One region of the Pantoea sp. NSTU24 genome, then DNA from elsewhere that is predicted to be linked to it. Evidence: predicted binding sites of a transcription regulator. Region 1 holds the regulator's gene; the other holds the start of a gene.
The links. Region 1 encodes CRP, which controls carbon source genes, mostly activating them, when cyclic AMP is high. Its sites were predicted from a motif close to ATGTGANNNNNNTCACAT; they were not measured.

Region 1 (4,039 bases):
AGTATGGCTATAGCGGACAGGGACAGTCGCGCAAATATCTGCACACCTACGATGAGGCGGTGCCGTGGAATCAGGTGCCCGGCACCTTCACACCATGGCAGCCGCTGCCGCAGAACACCGACATCCTTTTCTATGAGGGTCTGCACGGCGGCGTGGTGACGGCGCAGCACAACGTGGCAAAGCAGGTCGATCTGCTGGTGGGCGTGGTCCCGATTGTTAACCTTGAGTGGATCCAGAAGCTGGTACGCGATACCAGCGAGCGTGGTCACTCCCGTGAAGCGGTGATGGATTCCGTCGTCCGGTCGATGGAAGATTACATCAACTTCATCACGCCACAGTTCTCACGAACCCATATCAACTTTCAGCGCGTCCCGACCGTGGACACCTCAAACCCGTTTGCCGCTCGCGCCATCCCGTCACTGGATGAGAGTTTTGTGGTGATTCATTTTCAGGCGCTGGAAGATATCGACTTCCCCTATCTGCTGGCGATGCTGCAGGGCTCTTTTATCTCGCACATCAATACGCTGGTCGTGCCCGGCGGCAAAATGGGCCTGGCGATGGAGCTGATTATGGGCCCGCTGGTGAAGCGGCTGATGGAAGGTAAACGGATAGAGTGAGGGAATGAATGCGCAGGTTTCAGGAATGTCGCTACAGACAAAACCTGGGCACACAGGATCGGACAGTGCATTAGCTCAACACACAGGGAACCGGGGCAGAAGAGGAAAGCGTCCCGCGCCCAGGACCAAAACGCCGGGCGCGTTTTTGAACACCGCAATGCGTTGGCCCGGCTACGGGCGCACATCAGGGATGAGATGCGCAATCGCGCGGCCAGCAATGGGCTCAGGCGACGTTCCGATCTGACCCCATTTCCTGCGCAGGCACAATCTCAACGCGGATTCCCTGCCCGGGTCAGGTCTTATAACGGACGGCCACTCACGTTAAAAAACCTGCGGCTATTATAACTCAATGACTTCGTAGCTGTGCGTCATTGTCACGCCTTTACCCAGCATGATGGCGACCGAGCAATATTTTTCCGCCGAAAGATCCACCGCGCGTGAGACCGCTTTATCCTGGAGCGATTTGCCACTAACGATAAAATGCAGGTTGATGTGCGTAAAGATTCGCGGTGCCTCTTCACGACGTTCTGAGGTCAATTTTACTTCGCAATCAGCCACATCGTTGCGGCCTTTTTGCAGAATTGAGACTACGTCGATCGCGCTGCACCCACCCGCCGCCATCAGCACCATCTCCATTGGACTGGGCGCTTTATCCCCCGAATTGCCATCCATCAGGATCTGATGGCCGGATGAGGATTCTCCAAGGAATGTCAGTCCTTCTACCCATTTCACTCTTGCCTGCATGATTTTTACTCCGGAATACGCTGTTTTGTCGCCAGAGTACGCTTTCCCCTGGTAAACAGCAATCCGGAGAAATCCGCCTGTAGCTGAAGCGAGACAACAGAAGACAGTCGGCTAAAGCTGTGCTACAAACAGTGCTGAAAATAGTTTTCGTCACCCGATGACGAAGCCGGGAAGAATGATGCGCACTGCGCCTGATGCGGCCCGAATAATTTCCTGAAAGGGAAAACGCTTGAAGCTTTCACCGCCTGACAGGGAAAACTGCCCCCTGTATTTTGGGCACGATTACAACAGAGGATAATAGCGAATGGTTCTCGGCAAACCGCAAACAGACCCTACACTCGAATGGTTCCTGTCCCATTGCCATATTCACAAGTATCCATCCAAAAGTACGCTGATTCATCAAGGTGAAAAAGCAGAAACGCTTTACTACATCGTGAAAGGTTCCGTCGCGGTTCTGATTAAAGATGAAGAAGGCAAAGAGATGATTCTTTCCTACCTGAATCAGGGTGATTTTATTGGTGAGCTTGGCCTGTTCGAAGAAGGCCAGGAGCGCAGCGCCTGGGTACGTGCGAAAAGTGCGTGTGAAGTGGCAGAGATTTCCTACAAGAAATTCCGTCAGCTGATTCAGGTTAACCCTGACATCCTGATGCGACTCTCGTCGCAGATGGCGCGTCGCCTGCAGGTCACGTCCGAAAAAGTGGGTAATCTCGCTTTCCTCGACGTCACCGGACGCATTGCACAGACCCTGCTCAACCTGGCGAAACAGCCAGATGCCATGACGCATCCCGACGGCATGCAAATTAAAATTACGCGTCAGGAAATTGGCCAGATTGTTGGTTGTTCACGTGAAACCGTGGGCCGTATTCTGAAGATGCTGGAAGATCAGAATCTGATCTCTGCACACGGCAAAACCATCGTCGTTTACGGCACCCGCTAATTCCTGTCACCCACGGCGTGATGGCAACATCACGCCGTTATTGTTTGTGCTGAGCCGATGTGGCGTCGAATAATTTACCATCCTGAAGTGAACTACGCCTTGCGGCAGACGCTGGTGCTCTGCCTGCCGGTCGCGCTGGGCTGGCTGACTGGCGACCTGCAAAAAGGCCTGCTCTTCTCGCTGGTGCCTGCCTGCTGCAACATCGCTGGTCTGGATACACCGCATAAACGCTTCTTCAAACGCCTGATCGTGGGTGGCAGCCTGTTTGCCCTCGGTAGCTTCCTGATCCAGTGGCTCACTCTGCAGACGGTGCCGCTGCCGCTGATCCTGTTGATCATGCCCCTGCTGCTCGGCGTAACCGGCGAGATCAGCCCGCTGCATGGTCGTCTGCTGCCCGGCACCCTTATCGCCGCTATCTTTACCCTGAGCCTGGTCGGTCGCATGCCGATCTATGTTCCGCCGCTGCTCTATATTGGCGGTACGCTCTGGTACGGGCTGTTTAACTGGTTCTGGTTCTGGCTGTGGAAAGAGCAGCCGATGCGCGAGAGCCTGAGTCTGATCTACCGCGAGCTGGCTAACTACTGCGACGCCAAATATACCCTGCTGACGCAGCTGACCGACCCGGAAAAGGCCCTGCCGCCGTTGCTGGCTCGCCAGCAGAAGGTGGTCGATCTGATCAACACCTGTTATCAGCAGATGCACATGCTGTCGGCCAGCCGCGACCACAGCCACAAGCGGCTGACGCGCGCCTTTCAGGTGGCGCTGGATCTGCAGGAGCATATCTCGGTCAGCCTGCATCGGCCGGAAGAGGTGCAGAAGCTGGTCGAGCAGAGCCATGCCGAAGCGGTGATCCGCTGGAATGCCAAAACCATCTCGGCCCGGCTGTGGGTGCTGGCGGATAATATTCTTTACCACCGCCTGCCCGAACGTTTTGCAATGGACAAACAGCTCGGCGCGCTGGAGAAAATCGCGCATCAGCATCCCAACAATCCGGTGGGGCATTTCTGCCTGTATCACTTCAACCGGATTGCCCGGGTCCTGCGAACGCAGAAACCGCTTTATCAGCGCGACCTGATGGCCGATCGCCAGCGCCGCCTGCCGCTGCTGCCCGCCCTGCGCAGCTACCTCTCGCTGCGCTCCTCGTCACTGCGCACCGCCGCTCGCTTTGCAGTCATGCTGATGCTGGGCAGCGCGCTGGCGCTGTTCTTCAACATTCCCAAGCCCTACTGGATCCTGATGACCATTATGTTCGTCAGCCAGAACGGCTACAGTGCCACCCGTGTCCGCATCCAGCACCGGGCGCTGGGCACCTTTGCCGGGCTGGTGATTGCGGCCGCCACGCTGCGTCTGGCGGTGCCGGAGTCGCTGGTGCTGCTGATCATGCTGGCGATCACCTTTATCAGCTACCGCTTTACCCGCCAGTTTTATGGCTGGTCGATGATCGGCTTCACGGTGACCGCCGTGTACTCGCTGCAGCTGCTGTCGCTGAACGGCGCACAGTTTCTGCTGCCGCGACTGATGGATACGCTGATGGGCTGCCTGATCGCTTTTGGCGGAATGCTCTGGCTCTGGCCGCAGTGGCAGAGCGGCTTGCTGCGACAGAACGCGCATGATGCGCTGGAAACCTATCAGGATGCACTCCGGCTGTTGCTGGGCAATGAGCAATCACCGGACAAGCTGGCTTACCAGCGTGTGCAGGTGAATCAGGCACACAATGCGCTGTTCAATTCCCTTAATCAGG
Region 2 (4,039 bases), 1.4 Mb from region 1:
ATCGCCGAAGATATCCGGCAGAATTACGATCGCTACGACGGTTTTGTGATTCTGCACGGCACCGACACCATGGCGTTTACCGCCTCGGCGCTCTCCTTCATGCTGGAGAATCTGGCCAAGCCCGTGATCGTGACCGGCTCACAAATCCCCCTGGCGGAGCTGCGCTCGGACGGTCAGCAGAACCTGCTGAACTCTCTCTATGTTGCTGCTAATTACCCGATTTGCGAAGTATCGCTGTTCTTCAATAACACGCTTTATCGCGGTAACCGTACCACCAAGGCGCATGCCGACGGCTTCAACGCGTTTGCCTCGCCTAACCTTTCCGCGTTGCTGGAAGCGGGCATTCATATTCGCCGCCTCAATACACCGCCCGCCCCTGCCCATCAGGGGGAGCTGCACGTTCATACCATTACGCCACAGCCCATCGGCGTGGTCACTATCTATCCGGGGATCTCTGCAGACGTCGTGCGCAACTTCCTGCGTCAGCCAGTTAAGGCGCTGATTCTGCGCTCTTATGGCGTAGGCAACGCTCCCCAGAACAAAGAGTTTCTGGCAGAACTTCAGCAGGCCAGCGAGCGTGGCATCGTGGTGGTAAACCTGACCCAGTGTATTTCTGGCAAAGTTAACATGGGTGGCTATGCCACCGGCAATGCGCTGGAACATGCGGGGGTGATCAGCGGATTTGATCTGACGGTAGAAGCCGCGCTGACTAAGCTGCACTACTTACTGAGCCAGGATCTCTCTCCCGATCAGATTCGCGCGAAGATGCAGCAGAATCTGCGCGGCGAACTGACTGAAGATTAAAATGGAGCAACATGTCATGAAACGGGCTCTTATCATTATTGATATCCAGAACGATTTCTGCCCGGGCGGCCCGATGGCTGTTCACGAGGGCGATCACACCGTTGAGGTGGCCAATCGTTATGCACGGTTGTTTCATGAACAGGGTGAGTGCGTCGTGGCTCTGCAGGACTGGCATCCGGCCGACCACGGCAGCTTCGCCTCTGTTTCCGGCGAGCCGGTCTACACGCTGGGCGAGTTAAACGGACTGGCTCAGATCTGGTGGCCCGACCATGGCGTTCAGGGGTCGGCGGGCGCAGACTTCCATCCGGGCCTGAATCGCTCGCTGTTTGATGCAACCTTCCATAAAGGGCAGGATCAGGATGTCGACAGCTACAGCGCCTTTTTTGACAATGGCCACCGCCGCAAAACCGAGCTGGATAGCTGGCTGCGCGAACGTGGGATCACCCATCTGGTGATGCTGGGACTGGCGACCGATTACTGCGTTAAATATAGCGTGCTGGATGCGCTGGAGCTGGGATATCACGTCGAGGTGGTCAAAGAGGGCTGCCGGGGTGTCAACCTGAATCCTGAAGACAGCGAGATTGCATTTGCACAGATGACTGCTCAGGGCGCGATTCTGATCTGATAACGATAAAAAAGCTGGCAGGACGCCAGCTTTTTATTTGCCATCAGTGCAGATGGATGCGGGTCACGTCGGCGTCGATACCAAACTCTTCCTTCAGCTCTTTTTTCGACTTCATAACCATCTCCCCTCCCCTGGCAATGGTCATGTGCTGTGGCATATCGTTGTGTCTGGCCTGCCACATCATCACCAGTTGCAGGCAGTTATCACGTTGCTCCTGGGTTAACGCTACGCCATCCGGCCACTTACCAATCTCAACTGCTGTGGCCAGCCGCTGGTAAACTTCCGGCGTCATTGACGCAAGCATGGCTTCGAGTTGTTCCTTCATCGTCTTACCCTTTCGTCTGTACGCCCTGCTCATCGGTGAAATTCAGCGAGGCAGAGTTGACACAGTAGCGCTCACCAGTCGGCTGCGGGCCATCCGGGAATACATGTCCAAGATGCGCATCACAACTGCCGCAGCGGATTTCGACGCGCTGCATGCCGTGGGAGTTATCGTCAATATAGCGAATCGCATCGTCACTGACCGGCTCATAAAAACTCGGCCAGCCACAGCCTGAATCATATTTGGTTTCTGAGAGGAAAAGCGGCGCCTCGCAGACCAGGCAGTGATAAATCCCTTCCTGTTTGTTGTGCAGCAGTGCACCGCTGTAAGGCGGTTCCGTTCCGCGATGCTGAGTCACGTAACGCTGCATTTCGGTCAGCTGCGCAATTTTTGCTTCGGGTGCGGTGTCTTTAGCCATTTTAAGATTTCCGGGCAGTGCCATTCTGAAAAATTCGACTATTATTCTAACAAATGATCAACATGACCCGGGTCTTTTTTTGTGCTCACCCACCTCCTCCGTCGTCCGCTGAGCGGATTTGTGACTTTGATCACCTTTTATCCGGAACATCCCTATATAGTCGGCGATCGATTCAAAGAAGCGCGATATCATTGGCGGCGCGCAAGCGGTTGCGCACCAAATAATTCCTCTCAGGCGAATTGATTTGTCGCAACAATTGACACGATTCCGCTTGACGCCTGGTAAGGTTTTTGTAATTTTACAGGCAACCTTTTATTCACTAACAAATAGCTGGTGGAATATATGACTATCAAAGTAGGTATCAACGGTTTTGGCCGTATCGGTCGCATCGTTTTCCGTGCTGCTCAGAAACGTTCTGACATCGAAATCGTTGCTATCAACGACCTGCTGGACGCGGATTACATGGCGTACATGCTGAAGTATGACTCTACGCATGGTCGTTTCGACGGCACCGTAGAAGTTCAGGATGGCGCCCTGGTTGTGAACGGTAAAAAAATCCGTGTTACCGCTGAGAAAGATCCAGCCAACCTGAAGTGGGATGAAGTGGGCGTTGACGTTGTTGCTGAAGCAACCGGTATCTTCCTGACCGACGAAACTGCGCGTAAACACATCACTGCAGGGGCGAAGAAAGTTGTTCTGACCGGCCCATCTAAAGATGACACGCCGATGTTTGTTCGTGGTGCAAACTTCGACAAATATGAAGGCCAGGATATCGTTTCTAACGCATCCTGCACCACCAACTGCCTGGCTCCGCTGGCAAAAGTCATCAACGACAAATTCGGCATCGTTGAAGGTCTGATGACCACTGTTCACGCGACTACCGCAACCCAGAAAACCGTTGATGGCCCGTCTCACAAAGACTGGCGCGGCGGTCGCGGCGCATCACAGAACATCATTCCTTCATCAACCGGCGCAGCGAAAGCAGTTGGTAAAGTTCTGCCAGAGCTGAATGGCAAACTGACCGGCATGGCATTCCGCGTACCAACCCCTAACGTCTCCGTTGTTGACCTGACCGTGCGTCTGGAAAAAGCGGCCTCTTATAAAGAGATCTGTGCAGCGATTAAAGCGGCTGCAGAAGGCGAGATGAAAGACGTGCTGGGCTATGTTGAAGATGATGTCGTGTCTACCGACTTCAACGGCGAAGTACTGACTTCCGTATTTGATGCTAAAGCAGGTATCGCGCTGAACGATAACTTTGTGAAACTGGTTTCCTGGTATGACAACGAAACTGGCTACTCAAACAAAGTTCTCGACCTGATTGCACTGGTTTCTGCCAAATAAGGCAGCCACTCATCATTGAGAATAAGGGCGACTTCGGTCGCCCTTTTTTGATCCGTACAGGAAGGAATCGAACATGCAAGACAAACTGTTTTCTCTGCCGGTGGTCACGCAGATCTCTCCTTACCTTTCACAGCGTCAGGCTGGTGACCTGCCGACGATTGTGGTGAGTCATCCCAGGGTCCGTGCAGCCATCACGCTACAGGGTGCCCATCTCATCGCCTGGCAGCCCAGCGGTGAAAAACCCGTGATCTGGCTGAGTGATAAGAGCCTGTTTACGCCCGGTAAGGCGATCCGCGGCGGCGTACCGATCTGCTGGCCGTGGTTTGGCCCGGCGGGTGAACCGGCGCACGGATTTGCCCGTACCCAGCCGTGGAAACTGACTGCCCACGATGAAAACGAAGAAGGCGTAATGCTGACGCTGGTGCTGGAAAGCACGCCACAGACGCTGAAGCTCTGGCCGCACGAGTTCACCCTGATTGCCCGCTTCCGCCTGGGTCAGCACTGCGAAATTGAACTGGAAGCCTACGGT

Region 2: the regulator CRP is predicted to act here: its motif matches at 2,288-2,305, upstream of msrB (peptide-methionine (R)-S-oxide reductase MsrB).

What each region holds. Positions count from the first base shown of each region.
Region 1 covers NZ_JBKIWZ010000001.1:2,895,961-2,899,999, forward strand. The annotation lists gene ACLHDD_RS13895 (phosphoribulokinase) at 1-617, shown strand, start outside; gene ACLHDD_RS13900 (OsmC family protein) at 957-1,361, opposite strand; gene crp (cAMP-activated global transcriptional regulator CRP) at 1,666-2,298, shown strand; gene ACLHDD_RS13910 (YccS/YhfK family putative transporter) at 2,356-4,039, shown strand, end outside.
Region 2 covers NZ_JBKIWZ010000001.1:1,488,035-1,492,073, forward strand. The annotation lists gene ansA (asparaginase) at 1-804, shown strand, start outside; gene pncA (bifunctional nicotinamidase/pyrazinamidase) at 821-1,429, shown strand; gene ACLHDD_RS07255 (YeaC family protein) at 1,473-1,754, opposite strand; gene msrB (peptide-methionine (R)-S-oxide reductase MsrB) at 1,759-2,169, opposite strand; gene gapA (glyceraldehyde-3-phosphate dehydrogenase) at 2,512-3,510, shown strand; gene ACLHDD_RS07270 (D-hexose-6-phosphate mutarotase) at 3,584-4,039, shown strand, end outside.